Regions from separate parts of the Cytobacillus sp. IB215316 genome, predicted to be linked through region 4. Evidence: predicted binding sites of a transcription regulator. Region 4 holds the regulator's gene; each other region holds the start of a gene.
The links. Region 4 encodes Rex, which represses fermentation and respiration genes when NADH is low (regulators of the CRP and FNR family bind a similar motif). Its sites were predicted from a motif close to TTGTGAAATATTTCACAA; they were not measured.

Region 1 (7,996 bases), on a different contig from region 4:
AATACAGATGGAGGTGCTCACAACGCTTGGCTAGAGCGTATGAAAGAACTAGACCTAATACAAAATGACACTGTTAGACTTGAAGAAATTGTAAAAGGTATGATTCAGTTTAGTTCAAATGCAAATACAGAATTTTTAATGATGAGGCTTGGATTAGATCAAATTAATGAGCGAATAAAAAAATTGGGACTGGATAATCATGAAGAAATCTATCCATTCGTATCTAGTTTATATATTCCATACGAAGTAAAGGCTAATAACTACGGAAAAATAACAAGCAAACAAGAGCACCAACTAGTGAAAGAAACACTTAAAGATTTATCTTCAGTAGAGTGGAAAGAGTTAGCTAATCAAATACATAAAAAACTTAAAAGTGATGATGCGAGCATTTATAAACAAAAAGCAGATCCTTCAACTTGGCATGATAGCGACTTTGATCGAATGTTTTCAGAGCGGTTTAGTACATCTACGACTAATAATTACGCACGAATTATGGAGAAGATTAATAGTCGTGAATATTTTTCACCTGAAGTACAAGAGCATTTACATCCTGTAATGGAAGGATTAATGGAAAATCCAGCTAATCAACAATGGTTGAAGCATGCAGGGCAAAAAGGTGGTTCAACTTTATACATATTGACAAAAGCCCTATATGCGACTGATAAAAATGGGAATCAAAGAGCGCTAGCAATCTTTTTTAATCAATTAAATACCTATGAATCAATTAAACTTTCAAGTAGTTTAAATGAGTTCGAATTATCAGTTTTACGTGACAGTCAATTTAGAGATAGAATTAAATCACTAACAAATAACCATGAATAGGTTCAAATAATTTTCACATTATTGACATAAAACGTTTGAATTTCCCTGTCAACTGTTATGATAGTTCATGCTAACCTTATTATAAATAGAAGTAAAATATTTTATGAGCACGTAACTAATATGATTAATGTACATAATGGGGGATCATGATGGAAGAATTATCTGTGACACTATTCATCGCAAGCTTTATGGTGTTAGGGCTACTAATTGGGACTAATATATGGGATTCTTAAGCTGCTACATTGCGTAGCAGCTTAATTTTATTATTCACCATTCTTTGAGTCTGTGTCTTGAGGTAGATTTTTCTTCGCATGTGGAGATTAAATGCTACTTCATTTACAAAAATTCAAGTTTATTCAGTATGTGTATTTACCATTATTGCAGCCACTTGTTTCAGTCGGTCGTAGAACATGTCAGCAGCATGTCCAGTTAACTCAGTTTCTTCAAACGCTTCTTTCATACAATTCAGCCAAGCTTGAGCTCTGACAGGAGTAATTTCAAATGGGAGATGGCGATGCTGCATAGCAGGTGGTCCGAATTCATTACTGTATAGAGTGGGTCCACCTAAAAACTGTGTTAAAAACATTTGTTGTTTTCTTTTTATTTCATTTATATCGCCACTAAACAGCGGTTGTAAATCTTTGTTTGCATAAACCTTTGGATAGAATGCATCTACAAGACTGTGAACAGCCCTTTCTCCACCAATTAATTCATATAGTGAATGCATACCTTTGTTCATAAAATCCACCAACTTTATACAATACACATCATTGTGTAAGTTATTTTTTATTCACATTATTACTATACCAATTGTTAATACGTGTTTTAGTGATATGAATCACTACAGAGTATATGAATTTTATATAAGAACGCTGAGTTTTATAAATCATAACGTTTTCACATTGATTGTTGTTTTCGGTACGAATTTCATCTAAAAAATCAGGGTTAGAATTTTGCCACAAAGGCTTCGTATCAAGTAGCAACTATCCATTTCACTCTTACAGGAAGAGTCATATCAAGCCAAAATGTACATTTTTTATTTGCGAAAATAGGCATGATGGGAAAATTAGAATCGGTAAAATGACTTTAAATATCATGGTGAAATTAAATGTAGTTTCTCCAGTAAATTCCTTGCGTATTTTGTCACAATTACAGACTTAAGTGTTCATAAAATCATGTTATCATTATTTACACAGTGTTAATGTTTTTTATTGATATAAATTAGCAAAGTTTGTGAAAAACCGAACAATCGGTTGTGAAGAAATGAACATATTCACGAAATTTTTAGTAAGTATACTTAACTTTTGGGGTGAATTAACATGAAGTTTAACAAGGGACTTGTCTTGTTGTTTTTAACAACTCTCCCAGTATTGTTTCTAAGTGGCTGTGAAACAAATTTGGTTGTGCTTGATCCACAGGGACCTGCAGCAAGAAGTATCGCCAACTTAATTAATCAATCGATTTTATGGATGCTGTTAATTGTTGTTGTTGTGTTCGGTTTATTTGCTTATATCGTTTGGAAATATCGAGAAAAACCAGACAATATGGATTATGAACCGCCAGAAGAACACGGTAGTACATTGCTAGAGATTATTTGGACCGCCATTCCAGTCCTTATTCTTGTTGCTCTAACAATTCCTACGGTAACTACGCTGTATGACCTTGAAAAAATTCCAGAAGGCTACGAAGATCAAGAGCCAGTTGTCATTCATGTGACATCTGCCGACTGGAAATGGATTTTTAGTTATCCAGAAGATGGAATTGAAACAGTTAATTATGTAAATATTCCAGCTGATAGACCAGTTCACTTTAAATTAACATCAGCTTCAACGATGCAATCATTTTGGGTGCCTGCTTTAGCTGGACAAATATACACAATGAATAAAATGGAAACAGATTTATTCGTTGTAGCGGATAATCCTGGTTCTTTTGAAGGTAGAAATACGAACTTCAATGGTCGGGGTTATGCGAAAATGGAATTTGAAGTATTAGCACAGACGCCACAAGACTACGAGGAGTGGAAAAAGGAAGTGCAGGAAACGGCTCCTAAATTAACTGAGGAGGAGTATGAAGAGCTTCTTTTGCCAACACATTTAGGTAGATTAACATATTCTAATACTCACTTAGAGTGGGTTAACCATGCTGATATAGACTCTAAAACGTATACAAATCCTGAATTATATAAGAATCATAGCTATCAAGGAAAGATATTCTCAGAAGAAGACAACTATAAAAATGATTCTACTGACACTCAAAAAGATGATGATATGAACATGGAAGAGGAAAACGGGGGTGATCACGGTGGGCATTAAATGGGATGAGTTTTTTATAACAGGTGATCCATTAATTCTAGGGTCACAAATCGCAATTTTACTCACAACGGTAGGTATTATAGGTGTTGTAACCTATTTGAAAAAATGGCGTTGGTTATGGACTGAATGGTTAACGACAGTCGATCATAAAAAAATAGGTATTATGTATATCCTATCAGCAGTATTAATGTTTTTCCGTGGTGGGATAGACGGTCTTATGATGAAAGTCCAAACATCTAGACCTGAAATGGAATTTTTAGATGCTCAACATTATAATGAAATATTTACAACTCATGGTGTGATCATGATTTTGTTTATGGCTATGCCGTTTTTAATCGGTTTAATGAACGTGATCATCCCTCTACAAATCGGTGCGAGAGATGTAGCATTTCCACAATTAAATGCTTTAAGCTTTTGGTTATTCTTTAGTGGAGCTATGCTATTTAATATATCATTCGTCATAGGTGGATCACCTGATGCAGGTTGGACATCGTATTTCCCGCTAGCTGGTAAGGAGTTTAGTCCAGGTATCGGAAACAATTATTATGCCATTGCGCTTCAAATTGCGGGTATCGGTACATTAATGACAGGTATCAACTTTATTGTCACGATCCTGAAAATGAGAACAAAAGGCATGACATTGATGAAAATGCCAATGTTTACTTGGACATCTTTCATTACATCAGTCATTATCGTTGCTGCATTTCCTATTTTCACGGTCGCGCTTGGCTTAATGACATTTGACCGTTTGTATGGTACTCACTTCTTTACACTGTCTGCTGGTGGGTCAGATATGTTATGGGCAAATCTATTCTGGCTATGGGGACATCCAGAAGTGTATATTGTAGCATTACCTGCGTTTGGTATTTTCTCAGAGGTAATTGCGACCTTCTCAAGAAAATCACTATTTGGCTATAAATCTATGGTATTTTCAATTGTCGGGATAGCATTTTTAAGTATGCTTGTATGGGTCCATCATTTCTTTACAATGGGTGTTGGAGCTGCAGTTAATTCGTTCTTCTCCATATCCACGATGTTAATTGCTGTACCTACAGGTGTAAAGATATTTAACTGGTTATTTACGATGAGAAAAGGAAGAATTAAATTTACTAATGCGATGTTATGGGCTTTAGCATTTGTGCCAAACTTTGTTATCGGTGGTGTAACTGGCGTTATGCTTGCGATGGCAGCAGCAGATTATCAATATCATAATACCCTGTTCTTAGTTGCTCATTTCCATTACGTATTAATACCTGGTGTCGTGTTTGCCGTATTTGCAGGTCTATATTATTGGTGGCCTAAAATCTTTGGCTTTAAGCTAAATGAGAGACTAGGAAAATATCATTTCTGGTTATTTGTGATTGGTTTTAACTTAACCTTCTTCCCAATGTTTTTATTAGGATTAGATGGTGCAGTAAGACGGTCATATACTTTTTCAGTAGAATCAGGTTTTGCACCACTGTTCTTAGTTTCAGCGATCGGATCAGCCATACTTGCTATTGGATTTGCTGTATTCTGCTATAACATTTATTGGAGCATACGCCATGCTGATCGCAATGTTTCAAATGATCCGTGGGATGCTAGAACATTAGAATGGGCAACAGCTTCGCCAGCACCATACTATAATTTTGCAAAACTACCAGAAGTAAAATCATTGGACGTTTTTTGGCACATGAAGAAGAACAAAGAAGGACTAGATCTGAAGGATAATGAGATTGAAGAAATTCATATGCCGAGCAATTCAGGGCTTCCATTTTATATGGCTGTTGTTTTCGGTATAGCAGGATTCTTCCTCGTATTTGAATGGCATATTGCTGCAGCAATAGCGGCAGTGGGTATTTTCGCGGGGCTGATCATTCGTTCGTTTGATTATAACGATGGTTATCATATACCTGTAAAAGAAATAAAAGAGAATGAAAAATCTTGGAGAAATAAAGCAGAAGAGGTGAACAATCATGTCAGCAAAGGTTGATACTTCCTTACCACTTGAATATCAAACAGAGCAAGACCGTATGAATATTTTTGGTTTTTGGATTTTCTTAGGTGCTGAGATTGTTTTGTTTGCTACATTGTTTATGGTATACGGTGTTCTGGGGGGACGTACAGCAGGTGGACCAGGACCCGAAGATATTTTTCAAATTAAGGATGTCATGATTGAAACTTTATTGCTATTAACGAGTAGCTTTACTTGCGGATTGGCCATCTTCGAAATGAGAAGACAAAACTTAAAAGGCCTGCTTACATGGCTTATTATTACAGTATTACTTGGCGTAGGGTTCGTATACATGGAGATTACTGAATTCATCCATTATGTTAGTTTAGGTGCTACGATGCAAACGAGTGCTTTCTTATCAAGCTTCTTCGTGCTCCTAGGTACACACGGACTCCATGTAACGGTTGGAATCGGCTGGGTAACGATCATTATTATACAGTTACTAAGAAGAGGCTTAACACCTGTTACTGCTAGAAAAACATTCATCATTAGCTTGTACTGGCACTTCTTAGATGTCGTCTGGATTTTTATTTTCACATTTGTGTATTTAAAAGGGATGGTGTGATTTATGGCAAGTAAAACAAATCGTTTTCCTACTGGGCACGTATTAGGTTTCATATCTTCCATCGTACTAACCTTTATAGCTACAGGAGTAGCTCTTAAAACGAACTTATCGTTTAATGTAATTATGTGGATCATCGGTTCTTTAGCAGTTATTCAAGCAGGGCTACAATTGTTCATGTTTATGCATATGACCGAAGGGGAAGATGGGAAGGCTAACATTATTAATATTGGTTATGGAGTTTTTATAGCTGTTGTTATTGTTGTAGGCTCTATTTGGGTGTTGACAGCAGGTCATGCAGCACATTAATGACTAGCCAAATTAGTTAAAGGCTTTTTCATAAGGCTCTTTTACTACTGTTACTGAAATGGACAGTAAGTTGGGTCTTTCTATGAAATCCATCATTCTTAGTACGAAAAGAAACAGCCTTTCATCAACATCATTACTGAATGGCACGGGTCTTCATGACACTAGATTCTAACAATATTAACCTTATAAATATAACGAAAAGGGTCTGTCTTATTTTCTATATCGGTATACTAGGTTTGCTACTACCTAGCATGCTTTTCGAGATATAGAGTAAGGTCTGACCCTTTATTATTTGTGAGCATCGTATATGGCTATACGATTCATTACTATCTAAAAATGAATATTAAAAATCATTAAGAGGTACTGCGATCACTTACTGCTTCCATGAGATTTAAACTAAGACCAAACCCGAAAAGGATCATTGAAGATATCATAATGCTAAGCCCTATTGATAGTACGTAATCACCTTTGATACCGCTTACAAAAAAACTAAATAAAAAAACAATACAACCTAATATTAATCCAACACTTGTTATTTTTTTCATAAACAATAGTGACTCAAGTGGTTTTTTCTTCATATATTTTCATCCCCTTATAAGAATATTCTATCTTTTGTCACAAAATTGTCAAACTTTTTTTATAAAATACATATGTTTATTGACGAACAAGAACGGTAGGAATAATACTTATATATTTTTACAACTCGTATGGTTATATAAATGGTGTATTTCCGCTGGCAATCAAAACCTGCAAACATTTAGTTACTTTCGTTGCAACTTAACGTTAACAATTCCACAAAATTCACTTGAGTTAACAACAAATTTTGTCTAAAGTTCTTTTGTAAAATGCTGTTTTCGCACCGATTGTTGCTTTTCGTACTTAGATATAAGCACGTCTACACCTTACGTGCGTGGCATCTTTTCTACATATAAAACCTATGAGACCTAATGAAACTCATCATACTGTCTATTCTTAATAAAAATAGCTACAAAGTTTATGAAAAGAGCCTTTGTAAAATAAAAATATTAAACAATGGAAATAATAATATGTGTTTCGAAAAGTCTGTATAATTCAAATCCGTTGACAAAAGGTGAAATCTAGCTATACTTAATTAACATATTGTTAAAATCCGATAAAATTACTGGGGGATTAAAAATGAAAAAGCTTATATTAGGTTTAACATTCATATTCGGACTAACTCTCGTTCTAGCTGCATGTGGAACAGCTGAACAAAATGAAGGAACGAGTGGTAGTGGAAATACAGAAAACAATGAAGCTACTAACGAAGAAACAACCGATCTTCTACAAAAAATCAAAGAAGATGGCGTATTAAAGATTGGAACAGAGGGAACATACCCTCCATTTACTTTTCATGATGATAGTGGTGAATTAACAGGTTTTGATGTAGAGATCGCAAAGGAAGTTGCTAAGCGATTAGAGGTAGAAGCAGAATTTTTAGAAACACAATGGGATGCTATGTTTGAAGGCTTAAATTCTAAACGATTTGATATGATTGCAAATCAAGTTGGAATTAGAGAGGATCGCTTAGAAAAATATGATTTCTCTGATCCTTATATCACATCTGCAGCTGTTTTAGTAACGAGTGAAGATAACGATGCAGTAGCTAGCTTTGCTGACATTTCTGGGCTGAAAGCAGCTCAATCCTTAACTAGTAACTATGCTGATATTGCAAAGGAAAATGGGGCAGAACTTGTAGGAGTTGAAGGATTTAACCAAGCAATTGAACTGATTACATCTAAACGTGTAGATGTAACGATTAACGACAAGCTATCAGTTCTAGATTTTCAAGTGCAACGTCCGGATGCACCAATCAAAATTGTAGCTACATCTGAAGACGCTGGCGAAAGTGGACTAACATTTAGAAAAGGTAATGAAACACTTGTTGAAGCCGTAAATGAGGCTTTAGCCGAAATGATTGATGATGGATCATACGAAAGAATCTCAGTGAAATGGTTTGGTGAAAATGTACTTAAGTAA
Region 2 (7,996 bases), on a different contig from region 4:
TTCACCCCTCAACTTAGTTCACTCATTTTTTTGCGATACGTTTGTTCATCAATTTCACCATTAGCCAACATGTTTCTTAACTTCTTTTTATCTTGTTGTCGGTTTGTAGCTTTAATTTCGCTTTCACGTTCTTTGTGTTTCTTTTTCTGAAAAATTAACAGCATGATTGTGAATAAAAATATTAATGAAATGACAACGATTGCAATAATTGTATTTGTTGATAACCCTCCATTATTTGATGAGTTAGTTTGTATTAGGACACTATTGTTGTTATTTGGTGCTATTTCAGCAATTTTACTAGTTGTCGTTTCGTTGTCTTTCTTCTCATAAGACACATCAAATACTTTCTTCTCCCCAGCTGTTAATTGAATAACCTCATACAAATACATGTTAATCCCCATTGTATCTTGTGAATGCTGATCAGTTGTTGGTTGTATGGCAAAATCACTTGCCCCTAATGGTTCAAAGAAAATAATGTTTATAGCGTCCATATTATTGTCAGCTACGTATTCATATGTAAAATTTTTCTTATTCCCGGTATGGTTTATATCATGATAGTAATATTCAATAACAAATTTATAACCTTGCCCTGGATCAATAGGTTCGTCTGGCATAATCGTTACTTTGTTAGAATTCTTCTTCATTTGTACTCCAATTTCTTGAAGTGATTCTTTTGTTCCATCGAGGGTATGTGCTGCTAGCCCTATAAAAAAATTTTTCTTATTCACAGGTAATGTTAGTTCGATACCTTGGCTAATTGACTCAGAAGATTGATTTACAATAGTGCCATGATAACCAACAAGAACAGTTGGTTCATCATTATTAGCATGAGGATGATTCGTGTATTCCGGCATAACGATTATTGTAATGTCTTCTATAGATATGTTGTCGTAAGATGCTAGTATAGATGGAGGAAAGAGAATACTCATTAGTACCAAAATGAATATTGGAAAACATTTTTCTTTAACATAAGGAGTCTTCATTTTTTTCACCTTATTTCCCATTTCTTTCATTTCTAATATGATTGTATTAAAAATTGCTTGGTTACAACATATTGGTAAACCTATTGTCAAAAATCATCCATATTTTAGTTCACAAAAACTTCATACCAAATTGTGACTTATGTTACAGACATTACCGAAAGATAGAATCGCACTAAGGATCATCACCCGACGAATGACAGATTCCTATAATATAGAGATGACCTTCACCCTTCAATGATTGGAGTGGTGACTTGCGGGATAGGCGCTAATCCTTGACAATACCGTAATCCCACTAGGCCCAAAAGTCGTGTCTTGTGAAGGTTACTTTCATACCATTTTGGCTCCTTAGCTAGTGTATTCGAGCCACTTGGTTTTACTGAAAAGCTGTATTGAAAGATGGAACCAGCTATCTGAAATCCATTTAAAAAATAAACCATTCAGCTTGATTCAATTTAAAATTTACAGTATATTAATAATAAACACGATTCTTGTGATTTATTTCACATATATATTAAGACCATTGTCTTATGAAGGCTCTTATCAAAACATTTTTCTACTATTGATAAAACATCTAGATCAAATTAGTGTGATATTTGTACAATGTCAAACATATCCTTGCACGTACCACCTTATAAACAATGGAAATATAGTTTTTAAATGAACAAAAATGCACCGTACAATATAGCCGTATTGTACGGTGAAAATTAGTTTGTTAATCATCGTTCTGTAAGTGCTTAATTTTTAGGTGGTTGTTGATTTGGAAAGTAATCATTTATGACATGGTCTTTCTTTTTAAAGACATCTGGTTCATCATAAACAGCTTTTTTCACTTTTGCTATTTCTTCTTTTAGTTCGTCAATATTTACATCAAGTTTCACTAACTCTTCAGTTGCAATAATAATAGCTTCATTTAATGCTTCAGTAGATTTTTTCATACTATCCATTGCACCTTGAGGGTCATGGAATCCAGCAGAATTTTCTGCAGCTACAATATCAAATAACCACTGTCCTTTACGAACAAGTTGTTGTGCTTCTTCAATTTTAGACTCAGGAGCACCAGTAGTTATCATCTTATTAATATAGTAATGTGCATCAATGGATATTTCTTCGGCTTTGTGTAAGTTTTCCATATGAGCATCTTGAATGCCTTCAACCCGATCTATAAGCTCTTGCTCAGTCTTGTCTGCATGACATGTACGACATGATTGCTCAACCGTTTTTAAAGGTGAAGTCCATTGGTGACTAGTAATCTTTTTCTTACCGTCTGAACGTTCGTATGGCATATGGCAATCCGAACAGGAAACTTCAGCAATTCCATGAGGGCCTTCAGACCAAATTTCGAATTCTGGATGCTGAGCTTTTAGCATTGGTGCACCTGAAACAGTATGAATCCAGTCTTGTGCAAACCCAGAATCTTTTGCTATCGTATCGTAGTATTCATACATTTCTTCTGGCTTTAATCCATTTGTCCATGGGAATGTTACTGCCTTCTTTTCTGGTTCAAAATAGTACTCTACGTGACATTGTGCACATACATACGTACGCATTTCATTTTTTGTAGGGTTTGAAATGTCTACTCCCCTTGCTTCCATAGCTGTTGCAAACATTGGACGAGTGACACGTAATTCCATCGTTTCGGGATCATGACAATCTGAACAACCAATAGGAGAATGTCCTAATTCTTCAGCACGAGGTACAATCTCGTTTCGAAAGTTTGCCGACCAGTATCCGTCTCCAAACTCGTCTTCCTCTAACAAAATAGGGACTGCAGTACTTTTACAAGTTAAACAAGAACCAATTGACTTATCCGTAATTCTAGCAATATTTACATTATCTTCAATGGCGTAAATGTGTCCACGATCTTCATTATATTCCTTTGCAAATCCGTAACCATTAAAAATTATTGGTAAATAAGGCTCTTTAGTATGATCAAATTTTGACGTTGGTACTGATCCACCGTATTTCGTATCAGACATTTCTTCATTACGCTTATAGCTTTCATACTGTAACGGAAAAATATCAGCAAATGCTTCATTATTTATTTCGTCAGCTGATAGTCCCGTATTGTATAACTTTTTAGCAGTTGTACTTTCTTTCGCTTCATCTGAACCACAGGCAGCAATAATAGAGATTAAAAAAATTACTAAAGCAGTGGGAACTATAATTCTTTTGATGTTTCTATGCATTTTCCTCACCCTTTCTCAAAAGATTCGTTTCGATTATTAATGTCATAATCCGCAGGTTTAAACCATTCATCTGTCTTAAAGTTGCCATTACCATGAGGGATTTGCCTATGACAATCCGTGCAATTTTCTTTTGCATCATGTGATAAATTATTTAGTGTTCCTTCGTGACAGCTTTTACAGTTTTCTTGAATAACGTCAATGGTGGCTGTTTTCGCATGAATAACATCAGGAATCTTATCTGCCCCAAATGTATTCATGTAAATATCATGCGTTCCAGCTTTCGCTTTAAATAGTATTTTCCTTCCAAGGCTATCAGTTGGAGCATGACACTTATTACAGGCGATATTTGCATGTGTAGAGTCTGCAAAGCTACTATAGGCTGAATCCATAGGGTGACAAGTCGAACAAAATTCTGCACTATCTGTATAATGCATTGTCTCAGCACTTGCTACTGCCACAACAACTCCTAAAAATAGCCCAATTAAAATAACGACTTTTTTATCCAGCGCTTTAAGCTTTTTCACCATACCTTCCCCCTCCTCTTCTGTCATTTTTATATCTTCTTCATACAAATTAAAAGGCTAATTAGTATGTCAGCCACTTAATAAATTGACACATGTGAAAAAATGAGCAATTTGATAAATATTGATTTACCGCTTGGTGATGATAGAAAAGTATAACCATATTTCATTCACGAATAATAACAATTGTGAAAAAAAGCCTACCTATAGGTTTATTGTACCTTTCCAACTAAACATTACCATATTTTATTGAATGTTTGATAAGCCATAATTGACAAACTATTGTCTATAAAAGGGCCAAATTGTGTACATTTGGAAAAATAATTGATTCAAGTATATTTAACAAAAACGGAACAAACTGTTTCCTCTCAACAAGCATTGGAACGTTTTTGAAGAAAAAATATTTTGTTTTCTCTCAGTCAGTTATAACGTCTTGACAGGCTAGGTGAGAAAGCTAGCAAATAAAAAAAGTAGGCTTTACTAATAAAAAGTAAAACCTACCTGAATGAATATATATGTTCGTTTTTACCTAATGGCTGTTTTCAATGTAAGATGCTACGAAAGCTCGGTTTATACGTGCTTATCTATTAGAACGAAAAGCAACAACCAATGCGAAAACAGCCTAATGTAAAGAGTCATCCTACTTAGCTGTAATGATGAAAAGATAATACACTTATAATTTGTAATGATCGTTCTTTGTTTAGTAACTACGTAAAATTTTCCTTATCAATTAACTTAACGATCAACAAATTTTTCATTATCATTTTTATCACCCTCCTGTAATTATTTGAAATGATTATTATATGATTGGGTAAGCTCTAAACGACTTTTCTCTTTCTTCATCAATCATTTTTTTTACTTGCTCTTCTCGATAAGCTTTTTCAATTGAATACGTTCGTTTATTAATTGTAATTGTGATAGACAAAATATTGAATTTCATATGGCTTCACCTCCTTTAAGTTCATTGCATACACTATGTTCAATTTGACGATAAAAAACCACAGGTAAATTTTCTATACCTGTGGTTAAAATAATCAAAATTATTTTATAAATAAGCATTAAAAGGAAAGATGCTATTTATATAAAAAGCCACAGGTATACTATTCAACCTGTGGCGTGTATGCTTAGTTAGTTATTGAAACACCCGCATTCCGACATCGGTCGAGTAGTAAGAAATACTATTTAATTTAATAAGTTTAAATAATTTGCCTAACATTAAATTCGACCTCCTTATCAGAATTTGTTTATTTCATAGGAAAGTATAACCAATTTATGATGTTTTGTAAAGGGCTTTTTTGTAAAAAATAAAATAATTTTCTTATTCTAGATCACTTACTATTTTTTTATACTTAATTACCATGTTAAATAAGAGATACGCTACAAATAAAAAAATATATGTCATTGCCATTAATAAGTTGACATTAGTCGCTTCCTGAACATGTTGATTAATAACAACACCTAAATATAAAAAGACACTAATTGCAATTAAAACAAATGCAATTCTTGTAAAGTCGACAATTTTAAATTTCAAATCACGTAATTGCTTCTCATCCATTTTAAGTTTGTCACCTACTTTTCTAAGTATCTATAAATCTACTTTAACATATCTTAGTAGGTCAAAATGAATGTAACTTTAACCAATTATAAGGTAGGAACCAATCACAAAAATAAATTAACTTCACTATGGCTGTTGTGAATGGGCTCATAATCTATAGAGAATAGGTGTCTAACTGGAACAAAAAAAAGGCGAAAATACTTTCGCCTTTTTTTATTTATCCTTTAAGTGCATTAGCTAAGTCTGCGATTAAATCTTCCACATCTTCAAGTCCTACTGAAATGCGGACAAGACCATCTGTTATACCTAGCTCTTCACGACGTTCTTTTGGTATCGAAGCATGTGTCATTTTTGCAGGAACTGAAATTAAACTTTCAACTGCGCCAAGGCTTTCCGCCAATGTAAAATACTTAACTTGCTTAAGTAGTTGTTCTGCTTTTTCTTCACTACCAACATCAAATGAAATCATACCACCATAGCCTCTAACTTGTTTTTTTGCTATATTATGATTCGGATGACTACTTAATCCAGGGTAATATATCTTTTCTACACCTGGATGATTTTGTAAAAATTCAATAATTTGTTTAGTATTTCCTTCGTGCTCTTCCATTCGTATTCCTAACGTTTTGATTCCTCTTATTAATAACCATGAATCCTGAGGGCCTAATATGCCACCTGTAGAATTTTGAACAAAATGTAGGTCTTCCGCTAATTGATTGGAATTGACTACAACGAGACCAGCAACGACATCGCTGTGACCGCCAATATATTTTGTTGCACTGTGCAATACGATATCTGCTCCAAGATTTAAAGGTGTTTGCCAATATGGTGTACTGAACGTGTTATCTACGATTGTTAACAAGTTATGTTCCTTTGCGACTTTAGAAGCTCCTCTAATATCAGTAATTTTTAGCAACGGATTTGTAGGTGTTTCAATATATATTGCTTTCGTATTTGAACGGATTGCTGTTTCGATATTTGACAAATTACTCGTATCAATAAAAGTCGATTCTATTCCTAGCTTGTTTAAAACTTTCGTCATTACACGGTAAGTTCCACCATATACATCATCAGTTAAAATGACATGATCGCCGCTGTTAAATAACATCATCACTGCTGTAATTGCTGCCATTCCAGAGCTAAATGCAAACCCTGCTGTTCCTTCTTCAAGGTCTTTAATGAGCTCCTCTAAAGCATGTCTTGTTGGATTACCTGTTCGTGAGTATTCAAATCCTTTATGCTCACCTATCCCATCTTGCTTATATGTGCTTACTTGATAAATGGGAATAGAGACAGCACCTGTTTGTTGATCATTCGGAATGCCACCATGGATTAATTTTGTCTTTGGTTTCATTTTATATCGAACCTCCATAAATCTGTTTACTTAAATAACGTTCGCTACTGTCTGGAAAAATAGTTACGATGTTCATTTTTTTCTTAGCCCGACTTGCTTCAATAAGAGCTGCATGGAGTGCTGCCCCTGAAGAACTACCAACTAAAAGCCCTTCTTTTCTTGCTAGTTCTTCTACTCTCATAAAGGCATTATTATCAGATATTGTATGAATTTGATCAAAATATTTTGTATCCATATAATCTGGAAGAAATTCCATACCGATTCCTTCTGTCTTGTGGGGTCCTATATCACCACCATTTAAAATAGATCCTTCGGGTTCAACGATGACTGTTTGTAACAAATTATTTTGTTCTTTTAAATATTTCGCAGTTCCCATAAATGTTCCACCCGTTCCTGCTCCTGCAATAAACATATCAATATCACCATCTAGTTGGCTCCACATTTCAGGTCCTAAGGTTTTATAATAGGTCATTGGATTTGCCGGGTTGTTAAATTGCTGAGGACAGTACGAGTTTGGAATCTCATTAAGTAGTTGTTGAGCTTTTGAAATTGCTCCCCTCATACCTTCACTCGTTGGTGTGTGTATAATTTCAGCACCTAGCGCTTTCATTAGCAATTGTTTTTCTATACTAAATTTTTCAGGCATACATACAATTACTTTCAGCTTATGTCTTAGTGCTGCTAATGCTAATCCGATGCCTGTATTTCCTGCAGTAGGTTCAATGATCGTACCGCCAGGTTTAATTGCACCAGACTGGAGAGCTTCTTCAATGAGCTCTTTACCTAACCGATCTTTAATACTGCCACCAGGATTGTAATATTCAAGTTTTGCATAAAGCTTTACTTGTTTTGGTAAAGGAAATTGCGTTAGCTCAATCATTGGGGTATTACCAATTAAGTCATGTACGCTGTGAACAACACGCATAATTATTTTGTCACCTCAAAAATTTTTTCTGAATGATATTTTCGCATTAATAGTTGCTTTAGAATAATAGGCTGTTTTTGTATAGAATGTTGTTTTTCGTGCTAAAAGAATAAACACGGATATGATTAGTTTGCGTAGTATCTATTTTAGGCACTATAAAAAAATTCACGAAAAGAGCCTTGTAATAAAAGCTATACACTACGACACCTTTTCTTCTCTAAAGACTATAAAAAATCATACTATACGCATCAGTTACTCAAATTTACGTAACAAAAAGCAACAAAGTTTGCGAAAAGAGTCTTTTGTAATAAGTGCGAAGTTCTGTGAGTTTATTTAAGCCCTTCTACCATATTCATAACTAAATTGGCTGAATGTAAAGCAGCTGTTGGTAAAAATTGTTCGAAAGAGATATCTGATTCTTTACCAGCTATGTCTGAGAGAGAACGTATTACTACAAAAGGAACCTCAAATT
Region 3 (7,996 bases), on a different contig from region 4:
CCTTTTACAATGCCTGCTCGAGAAGATATTGAATTGTTAGATACAGACCCTTCTCGCGTAAAAGCTGTTGCATATGATTTAGTGTTAAACGGCTATGAATTAGGTGGAGGGTCACTGCGTATATATGAAAGAGAGTTACAAGAAAAAATGTTTAAAGCTTTAGGCTTTACAGAGGAAGAAGCTAACGAACAATTTGGCTTTTTGATGGAAGCATTTGAATATGGGACACCACCTCACGGAGGTATAGCTTTAGGCTTAGATCGAATTGTCATGATCTTAGCAGGTCGTTCTAATCTACGTGATACGATTGCTTTTCCGAAAACTGCTAGTGCTAGCGATTTACTAACAGACGCACCTGGAGAAGTAAGCATCGAACAATTAGCTGAACTTAACTTAGCGTTAACTGTGAAAAAAAGCTAATATGTCCAATATTTCCTCAACTTGATAACTGTAAATTGGTGTGATATTATAATAACAGAACTTGAAAGTCCTGATGTGTTCGTCTTATAACCTATTGTTTTGACCGAACAATAAGTTATACGGGAGCTTGAGTTTTCAAACGGCGTACATGCCTTCTGGATTATAAGGACGTACTAACATTTGGAACAGGGCACCCACCTGCGGAGTGCGGGATCAAAACGAAGGCATCGACGGCACAATTGGGACTTCCGTTCCGTTATAATAAAATAAAAAAGGTATACCCTATACATGATGTATAGGGTTTTTGTAGCTATTTAGAGTACATAAATGCCATACATTTGTAACAGACGTAGCTTGAGGATCTTACAATGGGCTGTTTTGCTAAGAAATAAACGTGCCCCCAGTTAAAGTTCGTGGTAGCTTTTGTTCTAGATAACGACGGCAACGTTACAAAAAAACTTTTCCAAGACTGTTACATTTTGTATTTTGTCGAAAAAATGATCTTCAAATCTTGTATTTCTTATAATTTATGATATTATTTTTATCGGAAAACATTGAATAAGTTTGTGACAAACGGAGTTGAGAATATGTTACATCAATTTTCTAGAAATGAATTAGCGATTGGGATAGAAGGATTAAACATTTTAAAAAATAGCACAGTGGCAGTACTTGGAATTGGTGGTGTAGGTTCATTTGCAGCTGAAGCACTAGCTCGATCTGGTGTAGGAAGGCTTGTATTAGTTGATAAGGATGATGTCGATATTACAAATGTAAATCGACAAATTCACGCTTTACTCTCAACAGTCGGTAAGCCAAAAGCTGACCTCATGAAGGACCGTATAAAAGATATTAATCCAGAATGTCAAGTGATTGCGTTGAAAATGTTTTATACAGAGGAGACGTATGAGGAATTTTTTAGTTATGGAATAGATTTTGTTATAGATGCGTCTGATACGATTTGTTATAAAATCCATTTAATGAAGGAATGCTTGCAGAGGAAGATTCCAATTATTTCAAGTATGGGTGCAGCAAATAAAATGGACCCTACACGTTTTAAAATAGCTGATATTTCCAAAACTCACACTGATCCCATTGCAAAAGTTATTCGAACGAAGTTAAGAAAAGAGGGTATCCGTAAGGGAATTAAAGTAGTATTTTCTGACGAGAGTCCTATTGTGATTCGGGAAGATATTCGCAAGAAAATTGTACCTGATGAAAATACACCTATTAGAAAAGCTAAAATGCCACCATCATCCAATGCTTTTGTTCCATCAGTAGCAGGGCTAATAATGGCAAGTCATGTGGTTACTGAATTGTTAACAGATATACCAATTAAACGAGTAAATCAGGGCTAAAAATACTCTACATTTATCTGAGGTCGACTTGGTTCTTCTCGTTCCGACAATGACAAAAACGTGGTCTAAAGATAGACCACGTTTTTTACTTAGCTAATTGTTCTAAGTTTCCGTTTTTATCCATTCTAAAAGCTGGAGAAGGTCTTTCTTCATTATCATCAAATAAAACCATTTTCCGTGCTCGATCCATAATTTGTACTAATGCTTGATAGTCTTCTTGTATCATAGATTGCTTTTCGGACATTTTTTCAAGCTTTATAACTAGTTCTTTATTTTGCTTTGAAAGAGTTTGGTTTTCTTGTTGTAATTGTACATTTTCCTGCTGCAATCTCATTGAATGTTGATCTTGTACTTTAAGTTCTTTTAAATAAGAAATGCAATCTTCTAGAGATATTGAATTTGATCCAGCTGATGGCTCTATAGGTGGAACTGATGTCGTCACTGGCGTAGTCAACAACTCTGTCGTGAACTCATTATTTAGATTATAGCTCTCTACTGGATGGTTATCATCAACTGTAGTAATCTGTGGTAGTGAAATTGTACTAGGAAGCTCATCTTGCTTCTTTAATCTGTCTAACGCTCTCTTTCTTTCTTTTCTTTGCTTTTTCGCAATGGCGATAGCTTGATCATACTTTCCTCTTACTTCCGCGTTCCACCGAAATCCACAAGCAGCAGAAGTTCGGTTAAGCTTATCACCAACTTCTTCGAAAGCTGATAACTGAGTTCCACCTTCACGAATATAGCGAAGTACTGTTTCTGCGAGTAATAGGTCTTCTTCATGAGACCATGCATCTTGACGAACTTTCACATAAACACTCCTATCTTCTGAAAAATTTAATTTACTATATAGTAGATTTTCTATTAATAGAATGGACGGCTATTATAATTTTTATACATTTACTAGTTTTTTTAAGGATTAAAAGGAGTAAAAGTCGAGGATATCAGTTTAATAATATATGTGAAATTATTCACAATGTCGTCAAATTTAATGTAACTATTCGCAACATATCGATAGTATAATAAACGTGTAAGATAGTTAGTTAATAAATTTAGTAAAAAACGTAAAGTATCAAGTAAGTTGCTTTTTTTTAACATTCACATGTGAAAACATTCACAAACTTTAAGCGAGAAATTAGGAGGAGTTTCAAATGGCTGTTGAAGAAAAAGTATTAAAACAACAACAAGATGTTTCAAAAATGATTAATTCTTTAGTTGATCGTGGTTCTAAAGCTTTAAAGGAATTTCGCAATTATGATCAAGAAATGATCAATGACATAGTAAAAGAAATGGCTTTAGCAGGATTAGATCAACATATGCACTTAGCTAAGCTAGCAGTTGATGAAACAAAACGTGGTGTTTATGAGGATAAAATTATTAAAAATATTTTTGCTACTGAATATATTTATCATAACGTTAAATATGATAAAACTGTCGGCATTATTAATGATAATGAACACGAAGGTGTAATCGAAGTTGCAGAGCCAGTAGGTGTTGTTGCTGGTGTAACACCAGTGACAAATCCAACATCAACAACGATGTTTAAAGCAATTATTGCAATTAAAACTAGAAACCCAATTATTTTTGCTTTCCATCCATCTGCACAAAAATGTAGTAGTGAAGCAGCAAGAATTCTTCGTGACGCAGCAGTAAAAGCAGGAGCGCCTGAAGGTTGTATTCAATGGATAGAAACGCCATCTATCGAAGCAACAAAACAATTAATGAATCATGATGGGGTTGCGATCGTCTTAGCGACAGGTGGCCCAGGAATGGTTAAATCAGCTTATAGTACTGGTAAACCTGCGTTAGGTGTAGGTGCTGGTAACGTACCTTGTTATATTGAAAAATCTGCTGAGGTGAAACGTTCTGTAAATGATTTAATTTTATCAAAAACATTTGATAATGGTATGATTTGTGCTTCTGAACAAGCTGTTATTATCGATAAAGAAATTTATGATGAAGTGAAAAAAGAAATGATATATCATTCTTGTCACTTCTTATCAGAAAACGAAAAGAAAAAAGTAGAAAAACTTGTTATTGATGAAAACAAATGTGCTGTTAATCCAAACATCGTTGGTAAACCAGCTTATGAAATCGCAAAAATGGCTGGTGTAGACGTACCCAAAGATACTAAAATACTAATCGCTGAATTAAAAGGTGTAGGTGAAGCTCACCCACTTTCAAGAGAAAAGCTTAGTCCAGTACTAGCTTGTTATAAAGTTAATAATACAGAGGAAGGGATTACTCGTGCAGAAGAAATGCTAGAGTTTGGAGGTCTAGGTCACTCTGCTGTCATCCATTCTGAAGACCAAAAAACCATAGAAGCTTATGGAAAACGTATGAAAGCATGTCGTGTCATTGTGAATGCTCCATCTTCACAAGGGGCAATCGGAGATATTTATAATGCATATATTCCTTCATTAACATTAGGTTGTGGATCTTACGGTAAGAACTCTGTATCTTCAAATGTTGGAACAGCGAACTTATTAAATATCAAAAAAATTGCGAAAAGGAATGTCAATATGCAATGGTTTAAGCTTCCACCAAAAGTTTACTTTGAAAAGCATTCTACTCAATATTTAGCAAAAATGCCTGAAATCTCAAAAGCTTTGATTGTAACGGACCCAGGTATGGTGAAGCTTGGCTATGTTGATAAAGTTCTTTATTATTTACGTAAACGTCAAGATTACGTCCATTGTGAAATTTTCTCAAATGTTGAGCCAGATCCATCTATTGAAACTGTGATGAAGGGTGCAGAAATGATGAAAGAATTCCAACCTGATGTCATCATTGCACTTGGCGGTGGATCAGCGATGGATGCTGCAAAAGGAATGTGGTTATTTTACGAACACCCAGAAACAACGTTCCATGGCTTAAAACAGAAGTTTTTAGACATTCGTAAACGTACGTTCAAATATCCTAAACTAGGAAACAAAGCTAAATTTGTTGCAATACCAACAACTTCAGGAACTGGATCTGAGGTAACACCATTCTCTGTTATTACAGACAAGAAAAACAATGTCAAGTATCCATTAGCAGATTATGAATTAACACCAGATGTTGCAATCGTAGATCCACAGTTTGTTATGACAGTTCCGAAGCACGTAACTGCAGATACTGGTATGGATGTTCTAACACATGCGATTGAAGCTTACGTTTCTAATATGGCAAATGATTATACGGATGGTTTAGCGATTAAAGCTATTCAACTAGTATTTGAATATTTACCAAAAGCTTATCATAACGGTGCAGATGAACTTGCAAGAGAGAAAATGCACAATGCATCTACAATTGCAGGTATGGCATTTGCAAATGCATTTTTAGGTATTAATCATAGCTTGGCACATAAAATGGGTGCAGAGTTCCATATTGCACACGGTAGAGCAAATACATTATTAATGCCACATGTTATTCGTTTCAATGCAACAAAACCGAAAAAGTTTACAGCATTCCCTAAATATAAACATTTCATTGCTGATCAACGTTATGCTGAAATTGCTAAAGCATTAGGTTTACCAGCACGTACAACTGAAGAAGGTGTAGAGAGCTTAATCCAAGCGGTAATTAAATTAGCGAAAGAACTAAATATTCCTATGAGTTTACCTGAGAATGGTGTAGATAAAAAAGAATTTGAAGAAAAAGTGGCAATTTTGGCAGACAGAGCATTTGAAGATCAATGTACACCAGCAAATCCAAAGTTACCATTAGTTACCGAGTTAGAAGAAATTTATCGTCAAACATTCAAAGGAGTATAATTTGGGGGGATTAGGATGAACAGATTGAGTACGATTCCAACGGAAGTTGCTTGGAAGAACTTCAAAGAAGGAAAATGGCTAGATTCTATAGATGTACGAGATTTTATTCAAACAAATGTTACACCCTATACGGGCAAGGAAGATTTCCTTGCCCCCCCAACTCTAAAAACCACTCAACTTTGGGATAAAGTATTAGAGTTGATGAAACAGGAACGGGACAATGGTGGTGTACTTGATATTGATACACAAACAGTATCAACCATTACTTCACATGAGCCAGGATATATTGATAAAAATCTTGAAAGCGTTGTAGGGCTACAAACGGATGAGCCATTAAAACGTTCCATCCAACCTTTTGGTGGTATCCGTATGGTAAAAGATGCTTGCGAGGCTTATGGATATGATCTCGATACAGAAGTCGAGAAAACGTTTACTGAGTATCGAAAAACACATAATCAAGGGGTCTTCGATGCTTATACTCCAGAAATGAGGAAGGCACGTAAAGCTGGTATCATTACTGGGTTACCAGATGCATACGGACGAGGAAGAATTATCGGTGATTATCGCAGAGTAGCATTATATGGTGTAGACCGTTTGATGGAAGAAAAAAGAAAGGCTCATGCTCGATTAGAGAATGATTTAATGAGTGACACAGTTATCCGTGATCGTGAAGAGATTTCTGAACAATTTAGAGCATTACAAGAGTTAAAAGATATGGCTGCATCATACGGGTATGATATATCAAAACCCGCTGTAAACGCTAGAGAAGCAATTCAATGGCTATATTTTGCATACCTTGCAGCGATAAAAGAACAAAATGGCGCTGCGATGAGTCTCGGTCGTGTATCCACATTTTTAGATATATATTTTGAAAGAGATATACACAATGGGGTTCTAACTGAATCAGAAGTCCAAGAATTAGTTGATCATTTTGTAATGAAGCTACGTCTTGTGAAATTTTTGCGTACTCCTGATTATAACGAGTTGTTTAGTGGTGACCCGACGTGGGTAACTGAATCAATTGGTGGTATGAGTCTTGACGGACGTCCACTTGTTTCCAAAACATCATTCCGCTTCCTACACACGCTTGACAATCTTGGACCAGCTCCTGAACCTAACTTAACAGTACTTTGGTCGACTGAGCTTCCAGATCATTTCACAAGATATTGTTCAAAAATGTCAATAAAAACAAGTTCCATTCAATATGAAAATGATGATTTAATGCGTAAAGAATACGGTGATGATTACGGTATTGCATGTTGTGTTTCTGCCATGAAGATAGGTAAACAAATGCAGTTTTTTGGAGCGCGTGCTAACTTGGCGAAGGCATTACTATATGCAATTAACGGTGGGATAGATGAAAAGTCAGGTGTGCAAGTTGGACCAAGCCTTGATCCAATTACTTCAAATATCTTGAATTATGAAGAAGTAATGAAAAACTATGATGAAATGCTAAATTGGCTAGCGAAGCTATATATGAATACATTAAATATTATACATTACATGCATGATAAGTATTCTTATGAGCGTATTGAAATGGCACTACATGATGAGGAAATATTACGTACTATGGCTTGCGGTATCGCTGGCTTATCGGTTGTAGCAGATTCTTTAAGTGCAATAAAATACGCAAAAGTAAGACCTATTCGAAATGAGTATGGAATCGCGGTTGATTTTCAAATTGACGGAGATTATCCACAGTTCGGTAACGATGATGATCGTGTTGACATGATTGCAACAGAGTTAGTTGAGACATTTATGAATAAGCTTCGTCTGTATCCGACGTATCGTTCTTCTGTACCGACACAATCTATATTAACTATAACTTCAAACGTTGTGTACGGGAAAAAAACAGGTACAACACCTGATGGAAGAAAAGCAGGTGAGGCGTTTGCACCGGGTGCCAACCCGTTACATGGACGTGATAAAAATGGAGCGTTAGCATCACTAAATTCTGTAGCAAAGCTTCCTTATGAAGATTGTCTAGATGGAATCTCTTGTACTTTTTCAATGGTTCCTAATTCTCTAGGTAAAGAAGAGCAAACGAGAATCAATAATCTTGTCTCTATCTTAGATGGATATATGGCACAACATGGTCATCATATAAATGTTAACGTGTTTGAACGTGAACAGTTACTTGATGCAATGGAGCATCCGGAAAAATATCCACAATTAACAATACGTGTTTCAGGTTATGCCGTGAATTTTATTAAATTGACACGCGACCAACAAATTGAGGTTATAAATAGAACATTCCATGAAAGTATGTAAGTGAAAAAAGGGAGAATTAAAATGATATAATTTAATTCTCCCCTTACGTACTTATTTTTTTGTTTTAGACAGTTCGATGACATTTTGCTAGTATTCATTCAGGTGTTAAAGTTTACTTTCCATCAAATAAGTCTTTTAGCCGCTCATATACTTTAGCATATTGTTTTTCTTGTCCACTTTGCTTAGGTTGAAAGTACT
Region 4 (7,996 bases):
ACGGGATTGTATTCATATAAAGCTGATGGATTGCAGCAAGTAAAACAAGATCAAAATGTCCTCTCATCTGACTGGGCTAAATCATTATCATCACTCGATAAACCAATATTATTATTAGGTAATGACGTTGAGCTACATAAAGAAGTAATGATCAGTGAGCTTAAGGACAAAGCAGTGTTTGCAGCTGAGAGTTTAAATAATCCAAGACCAGCTGAATTAGCATGGCTAGGAATGTATAGGGAAAATGAGGATATTCATCAGTTTTCACCGAATTATATTCGCCTTGCTGAGGCAGAAGCGAAGTGGTTAGAAGCACAGAAAAAAGAAAGTGGAGCTGCAAATGGAAACAACAACATTGTTTAGGTTAATGAATGTTGAGGATATTGAAAATGTACTGAAGGTGGAGGAGGCATCTTTTGCTACTCCTTGGAGTAAGGACATCTTTTTAAGTGAAATTAATAATAACAAATACGCCCATTATATCGTAGCGGAAGAAAACGGGCTAGTTATTGGATATTGTGGGGCATGGATTATAATAGACGAAGCTCATATTACGAATGTAGCTTTGTTACCAGAATATCGTGGCAGGAAACTAGGTGAAGCTATGCTAAAACAACTGGTGGACTTTGCAAAAGCACTTGGGGCAAAGACGATGACATTAGAGGTACGGGTATCAAATATAATTGCCCAATCGCTTTATCGCAAATTAGGATTTAATGATGGGGGAATTAGGAAGAATTACTATACAGATAATCAAGAGGATGCATTAATAATGTGGGTGAATATATAATGGAACAATTACAGAATCAAATTATTTTAGCAATCGAAACAAGCTGCGATGAAACAGCGGTAGCGATCATAAAAAATGGATGTGAGATATTAGCGAATGTTGTAGCATCTCAAATTGAAAGTCATCAGCGTTTTGGAGGAGTTGTACCAGAAATAGCCTCTAGACATCATGTAGAGCAAATTACCATTGTGCTTGAAGAAGCACTAAAACAGGCGCAAATTTCTTATAATGAGATCGATGCAATAGCTGTCACTGAAGGCCCAGGGTTGGTCGGTGCCTTGTTAGTTGGTGTCAATGCTGCCAAAGCCATTGCTCTTGCTCACAACATTCCTATCATTGGGGTTCACCATATAGCTGGACATATTTATGCAAATCAACTAGTATCTGAAATGAAATTCCCACTTATTTCGTTGGTTGTTTCAGGTGGGCATACTGAATTAGTATATATGGAAAAACACGGATCATTTAAAGTAATTGGAGAGACACGTGATGATGCTGTAGGTGAAGCTTATGATAAAGTTGCAAGAACATTGGGACTACCATACCCAGGTGGTCCTCACATTGACCGACTAGCTCATGAAGGAGAAGCCACGATTAAGCTCCCTCGAGCTTGGCTTGAAGAAGGATCTTTTGATTTCAGTTTTAGTGGATTGAAATCTGCAGTGATAAATACGTTACATAATGCGAAGCAACGTGGTGAGGATTTAGCAACAAAAGATATCGCAGCAAGCTTTCAAGCAAGCGTAATAGATGTATTAGTCACAAAAACGATGTTAGTTGTTGATAAGTATAATGTCCAACAAGTATTATTAGCTGGTGGTGTAGCTGCCAATCAAGGGCTAAGAGCTGCTCTTAAAGAAAAATTTTCCTCAAAGGATGATATAGAATTAATTATTCCTCCGCTATCTCTATGTACAGATAATGCAGCAATGATTGCAGCAGCAGGTAGTGTTTTATATAAACAAGGAAAGCGTTCGGACATGGCTTTAAATGGGAACCCTGGCCTTGATATTGAGCAATAGTATAATGAATAATAACATAACAATGTTATGAAAGACCGTGATTCTTCCTGAGAATACGGTCTTTTTCCACAACTTTATCCACAGAAAAAATACTATTGTGGAAAAATAGTAACAAAAGCTAGTTTAAAAGCACTTTTGAAGCAAGTGAATAAGTGGATAACTTTGATAAAAACTGTGGATAATGTGTAAAAGTCGGTGTATAACATACACTACAATGAATTGTTTGTGGATAACTATGTGGAAGAGAAAACTACAATTCACATGAAGTGTAAAAGACATCTTTTTTGCAATGATCCTAGCGCTTATTGGGGATGAACATGGCGTTTGCGCTTTTGTTCTGTCTTATAAGCCTCTCGTGTTCACTTCACATTGCATTCCAACGCAAAAAACGCTTTCAAATGCAATGGTTCCAGTGTTTGTTGAGGAAAAGTAGTCGTCTCCACTTTTCTTCATGTCCAGCTCCAGCGCCTATCCCCTCGAGTCACTTCGCCATTTTCCATGAAGGCAAAAAGCACCTTCACAGAAAATGCCTCCAGTGCTTGTCAGGGATGAACAAGGCGCTTGCGCTTTTCTTCTAATCATGGAGTGTTTCCCATTCGGTCATTAATTGTTCTAGTTGCTCCTGGTACTGTGAGTTTTCTTCATTAATCAAGGCCACTTTTTCGTGATCTTGAAAGATAGTTGGGTCACATAATAGAGTTTCATTTTCATCTATTTTTTCTTCGAGTTTTGATATCTCCATTTCTAGTTCTTCAATTTTTCTTTTTCTCTGACGTTGTAATTTCTTCATTTCCTTGTCTTGTTCATAAGTCAGCTTCGTCTGCGTTTTATCTTCCTTGATTGAAGGATTGACCACTTTTTGTTCATTTAACAGCTTGATTTCTTCAATCTCTGCTTTCTTTGATATGAAATAATCATAGTCTCCCAAATATTCAGTAATACCGTTTGGAGCAAGCTCATACACTTTCGTCGCTAGTCGGTTTATAAAATAGCGGTCGTGGGAGACGAATAGAATTGTACCAGGATAGTCAATCAATGCATTTTCAAGAACTTCTTTACTATCCAAGTCTAAATGGTTCGTAGGCTCGTCCAAAATTAACAGATTAGCTTTTTGTAACATAAGCTTTGCTAACGCAAGTCGTGCCTTTTGGCCGCCACTAAGTGTTGATACCGGCTTTAACACATCATCACCTGAAAATAAAAAGTTGCCTAACACTGTCCTTATATCCTTCTCCGATTTTGATGGATACTCATCCCACAGCTCATTAAGAACACTTTTATTAGAACTAAGATTTGCTTGTTCTTGGTCATAGTAGCCAACTTTAACATTTGAACCAAAGGAAAATTCTCCTTGTAGGGCTTGTATCTTATTAATCGCTGCCTTGAGTAAGGTTGATTTCCCAATACCATTTGGACCTACCAAAGCTACACTGTCACTTTTCATGATTTGAAAATTGATATGTTGGATAATAGGCTTGTTGTTTTCATATGAAACTGAAATATCATTGGCTTTCAAAACTTCATTTCCACTTTGACGTTCGATGTCGAAGTGGAACGAAGCTGATTTTTCATCTCCAGCAGGCTTCTCTAGAACTGTCATTTTTTCTAGTTGTTTTCTTCTACTCTGTGCTCGCTTTGTTGTTGAAGCTCGTGCTAAGTTTCGTTGAACGAAATCCTTAAGCTTAGCAATTTCACCTTGCTGCTTTTCATAAAGCTTTAAATCGTGTTCATAATTTTCTGCTTTCTTCTTTAAATAATCACTATAATTACCAATGAATTTTGCTGAATTAGTTCGAGAAATTTCGTATACTTGTGTAACGACTTTATCAAGGAAATAACGGTCATGAGATACGATGAGAATAGCTCCTGGATAGCCGAGTAAATATTGCTCTAACCAAGTGAGTGTATCAATGTCAAGGTGGTTAGTCGGCTCATCTAGTATTAATAAATTAGGCTTTGATAATAATAGCTTCCCTAAAGCAAGCCTCGTTTTTTGACCACCACTTAATGATGATATAGGTGTCGAATAATTGAAGCTTGAAAACTGGAGTCCATGTAGAACAGCTCGTACATCAGCTTCATATTGATAGCCACCTTGTTCTTTATATTGAATTTGCAAATGATCATACTCTTTTAATAGTTTGTCGTAATCTGCCTTGTTTGACATTAGGCTTTGATTGGACATTTTCTCTTCCAGTTCACGTAATTCTATCTCCATTTTTTTTAACGGTTCAAACACGGTTAACATTTCTTCCCAAATAGATAAGTCTGAATCTAAGCCACTATGTTGTGCTAAATATCCAATAGAAATGTCTTTCGGTTTCATGACGCTTCCGCTATCATGAGACATATAACCTGCTATTATTTTCAATAAAGTTGATTTTCCAGCGCCGTTACGGCCAACGACAGCAATCCTATCTTTCAATTGTACTTCTAGCTTTATATTCGATAAAATAAGATCAGATCCAAAATATTTTGTGAGCTGATTCACTTGTAACACTATCATGTTAGTTCACCTCTGTTATAATAGTTTTAGTGTATCTTAAAATGTATGAAATGAGCAATATTCTTTCACTGGATTCCAATGTTTACTTATCAAAGGCTTGTGAAATGCATATTTTTAATAATAGTTTAGCTTATTTTGTATGCGCTTTCTTACTGGAGTCATATTAAACTTAGGTTGTAGACGTTATAGGCTCTTTTCGTAAACTTTGTTGCTATTGTGAATAATTTAGGACAGCAAAAAATGAACTTATGCAATTGACCTCATTTATAATGAGAAAAGGTGCCTACAACCGCTAAGTTTATACGTATTTATTTCTTAGAACGAAAAGCAACAATTAATGCGAAAACAGCAGCCATGTACTGAGACACAAATACGAATTATTATATCGTTTGTTGCAGCTTCTCATCATTAAAACTATGACAAAGGGCTAAATTATTCGTTACAATTCACCATTTATGAAAAAAGCCATGTACTCAAAAGGTGATAGAAATGACCTTGGATGTACATATAGTTTTCACGCCTTGTTAAAGTAACGACAGGATTGTAAAAATAGTGTAGTATAGTCATATTGAGAGGTGAAAAGCAAGTGTCTTCATTTACACATTTTAATGATCAAGGTAGAGCAAAGATGGTTGATATTTCTGAAAAGGGCGAAACATTAAGAACTGCTATAGCGAGATCAAGTATCTCAGTTAATCAAAAAATTTATGAACAGATTATTCATTCAAAAATAAAAAAAGGGGATGTGTTAGCTGTAGCTCAAGTGGCTGGTATTATGGCTGCAAAAAAAACAGCAGATATTATCCCAATGTGTCACCCAATTAGTTTAAAGGGTGTCGATATCACGTTTACATGGGAAGAAGAAAAGCAATTATACAAGCTTATTATTATCGTAGAAGTTAAAACTAAAGGTAGTACAGGTGTTGAAATGGAAGCTCTAACTGCTGCTAGTACGTGTGCCCTAACTGTTTATGATATGTGTAAAGCAGTTGATAAAGGTATGGTTATTGGTCCAACTTATTTATTAGAGAAGACTGGTGGAAAGAACGGAGACTTTATTAGAGAGCAGTGAATGAATAGCTGTTTGAATGTGGGGGAATAGAAGTGAATAACGAACAAACAAAAATTCCACAAGCTACTGCAAAACGTTTACCATTGTATTATCGTTTCATAAAAAATCTTCATGCTGCAGGTAAGCAGCGCGTATCTTCTGCTGAATTAAGCGAGGCTGTAAAAGTAGATTCTGCAACAATACGTAGAGATTTTTCGTATTTTGGTGCTTTAGGTAAAAAAGGATATGGTTATAATGTTAATTACTTATTAACGTTTTTTCGACAAACACTAGATCAAGATGAACTAACAAAAGTGGTGTTAATCGGGGTTGGGAATTTAGGTACTGCATTTTTAAATTACAACTTTATTAAAAATAATAATATGAAAATTGAACTTGCATTTGATGTTGATGAGCAAAAAATTGGCACTACAGTTGGAGATGTTCCTATTTATCATATGGATGACTTAGAAAAATATATTACCAAGGATGTAAGTGTCGCCATCTTAACTGTACCTGCACCAGTTGCGCAAGGGATGACTGACCGTTTAGTAGAAACAGGTATTAAGGGTATTTTGAATTTTACGCCAGCTCGAATTAATGTACCTGACCATATTAGGATTCATCACATTGATTTAGCAGTTGAATTACAATCTTTAGTTTATTTCCTTAAAAACTACCCAACTGAATAGTAGCTATATTGGCATTATGGTCGTTTACATGATCACGGAGTTATAAAAACAATATATGCTTTATAATGATAGATCAGGAAAATTATTTGTAATTTATGATGGAGGTGAGACCAATTAACATAGGAATTGGAAGTCTTATATTAATTTTAGTGATCGCACTCGTTATCTTTGGTCCAAATAAGCTTCCTCAATTAGGAAAAGCTGCTGGAGAAACACTTAGAGAATTTAAGAGAGCGGCACAAGATATTGCAAATGAAAATAATAAAAAGAAGTAACATTAGGATGAGAAAGTATGAATGATAGTAAAGAAATGTCTGTATACGATCATATAGGAGAGCTAAGGAAGCGTCTAATTATCGCAGCCGTTTTCTTTGTTATGGCTACAATTGGAAGCTTTTTTTTGGCTGAGCCAATCATTGTCTATTTACAACAGGCTGATGAAGCAAAAGAGCTGACGATGAATGCATTTTCCTTAACTGATCCAATAAAAATTTATATGCAATTTGCTTTTATTATAGCTTTTGTAATTACTGCACCAGTTATTTTATACCAGCTTTGGGCGTTTATTAGCCCAGGCTTATATGAAAAAGAACGGAAAATCACTTTAAGTTATATACCAATATCAGTGTTACTATTTTTAGGTGGGGTTTCATTTTCCTATTTTATTCTATTTCCATTTGTTATTGAGTTTATGACGAGGATATCTGAACGCCTAACGGTTAATCAAGTTATTGGGATAAATGAATATTTCCAATTTCTATTCAAAATCACTATTCCATTTGGAATATTGTTTCAGCTTCCTGTCGTTGTGATGTTTTTAACTAGACTTGGCATAGTCTCGCCTATGTTTTTAGCGAAAATAAGAAAATACGCATATTTTGTTTTACTAGTTATAGCAGCATTTATTACGCCACCAGAGCTCATTTCACATCTGATGGTGACGATACCTTTATTTATTCTATATGAAATAAGTATCTTTATCTCAAAAATAACCTTTCGCAAAGTGGAAAAACTAGAACAGGAACTCATGGCTGAAAATGAGTAACAACCAAACCATAAATCATAATAAAGGTAATCAAAGTGAGTTTTTACAAATTGTAGAGGCTCACTTTTTTTATAGTAAATCTAGCAGGTGTCATGTGAATATATTAAATATAAAGGTCGTATGATTAACTAATATTTAAGCTTTGAATAAATGAAGAAAGTAATGATGTAATGAGCAATAAAACAACAAAATTGTATGAGGTTGATTTATATAAACCTATTCAAGAGCATTTTACAGAACAGGGCTATGAAGTATATGGAGAAGTCAATCATTGTGATATAGCAGCTATAAAAGACGATGAGCTAGTTATCGTGGAGCTTAAGCTTAATTTAAGTATAAAGCTGTTAATACAAGCTACTAAAAGGCAGCGTTTATCCGATCAGGTGTACATTGCTATCCCGAGACCTAAATATTCTTTGCGTTCTAAAAAATGGCAGGATATTTGTTATTTGGTCAGAAGGTTAGAATTAGGCCTTATGATTGTAACTTTCAAAAAGGGTATTGCACAGGTAGAAATTATTATAGCTCCAGCAGACTTTGATCGGAAAAAAAGTATGCAAAGAAGCAAGAAAAAAAGAGATTTACTTTTAACTGAAATGCAAGGAAGGCATCGTAACCATAATGTTGGTGGGAGCAAGAATCAAAAAATTATAACGGCGTACAAAGAAAACTGTATTCATATTGCCTGTTGTCTCGAACGTTTCGACCAGTTATCAACAAGTGATCTTCGCGAGATGGGAACGGGTGACAAAACTGTATCCATTCTTAATAAAAATTATTACGGCTGGTTTGAAAGGGTGCGAAGAGGAACTTATACACTTAGTGATAAAGGCAAGAATGAGCTAATTTCATATCCACAACTTGTTCACTATTACGATGAATTAATAGCA

Region 1: the regulator Rex is predicted to act here: its motif matches at 2,076-2,093, upstream of qoxA (cytochrome aa3 quinol oxidase subunit II).
Region 2: the regulator Rex is predicted to act here: its motif matches at 3,786-3,803, upstream of SLH48_RS01660 (cytochrome c3 family protein).
Region 3: the regulator Rex is predicted to act here: its motif matches at 2,732-2,749, upstream of adhE (bifunctional acetaldehyde-CoA/alcohol dehydrogenase).

What each region holds. Positions count from the first base shown of each region.
Region 1 is NZ_JAXBMC010000009.1:10,624-18,619, reverse strand. It holds gene SLH48_RS14405 (serine hydrolase) at 1-822, shown strand, start outside; gene SLH48_RS14400 (globin) at 1,175-1,561, opposite strand; gene qoxA (cytochrome aa3 quinol oxidase subunit II) at 2,142-3,134, shown strand; gene qoxB (cytochrome aa3 quinol oxidase subunit I) at 3,124-5,106, shown strand; gene qoxC (cytochrome aa3 quinol oxidase subunit III) at 5,090-5,692, shown strand; gene qoxD (cytochrome aa3 quinol oxidase subunit IV) at 5,696-5,998, shown strand; gene SLH48_RS14375 (hypothetical protein) at 6,352-6,576, opposite strand; gene SLH48_RS14370 (amino acid ABC transporter substrate-binding protein) at 7,154-7,996, shown strand; gene SLH48_RS14365 (amino acid ABC transporter permease) at 7,983-7,996, shown strand, end outside.
Region 2 is NZ_JAXBMC010000001.1:368,596-376,591, reverse strand. It holds gene SLH48_RS01670 (hypothetical protein) at 9-983, opposite strand; gene SLH48_RS01665 (ammonia-forming cytochrome c nitrite reductase subunit c552) at 1,718-3,169, opposite strand; gene SLH48_RS01660 (cytochrome c3 family protein) at 3,175-3,696, opposite strand; gene SLH48_RS01655 (YrzI family small protein) at 4,490-4,630, opposite strand; gene SLH48_RS01650 (YrhC family protein) at 5,009-5,245, opposite strand; gene SLH48_RS01645 (bifunctional cystathionine gamma-lyase/homocysteine desulfhydrase) at 5,463-6,599, opposite strand; gene SLH48_RS01640 (PLP-dependent cysteine synthase family protein) at 6,601-7,524, opposite strand; gene mtnN (5'-methylthioadenosine/S-adenosylhomocysteine nucleosidase) at 7,854-7,996, opposite strand, start outside.
Region 3 is NZ_JAXBMC010000001.1:335,175-343,170, forward strand. It holds gene aspS (aspartate--tRNA ligase) at 1-420, shown strand, start outside; RNA gene ssrS (6S RNA) at 485-670, shown strand; gene SLH48_RS01500 (ThiF family adenylyltransferase) at 1,008-1,775, shown strand; gene SLH48_RS01505 (RsfA family transcriptional regulator) at 1,861-2,583, opposite strand; gene adhE (bifunctional acetaldehyde-CoA/alcohol dehydrogenase) at 2,924-5,527, shown strand; gene pflB (formate C-acetyltransferase) at 5,543-7,798, shown strand; gene SLH48_RS01520 (replication-associated recombination protein A) at 7,911-7,996, opposite strand, start outside.
Region 4 is NZ_JAXBMC010000024.1:24,469-32,464, reverse strand. It holds gene tsaB (tRNA (adenosine(37)-N6)-threonylcarbamoyltransferase complex dimerization subunit type 1 TsaB) at 1-363, shown strand, start outside; gene rimI (ribosomal protein S18-alanine N-acetyltransferase) at 341-790, shown strand; gene tsaD (tRNA (adenosine(37)-N6)-threonylcarbamoyltransferase complex transferase subunit TsaD) at 790-1,812, shown strand; gene SLH48_RS21115 (ABC-F family ATP-binding cassette domain-containing protein) at 2,387-4,318, opposite strand; gene moaC (cyclic pyranopterin monophosphate synthase MoaC) at 4,905-5,390, shown strand; gene SLH48_RS21105 (redox-sensing transcriptional repressor Rex) at 5,423-6,061, shown strand; gene SLH48_RS21100 (twin-arginine translocase TatA/TatE family subunit) at 6,166-6,336, shown strand; gene tatC (twin-arginine translocase subunit TatC) at 6,354-7,106, shown strand; gene SLH48_RS21090 (DUF2161 domain-containing phosphodiesterase) at 7,277-7,996, shown strand, end outside.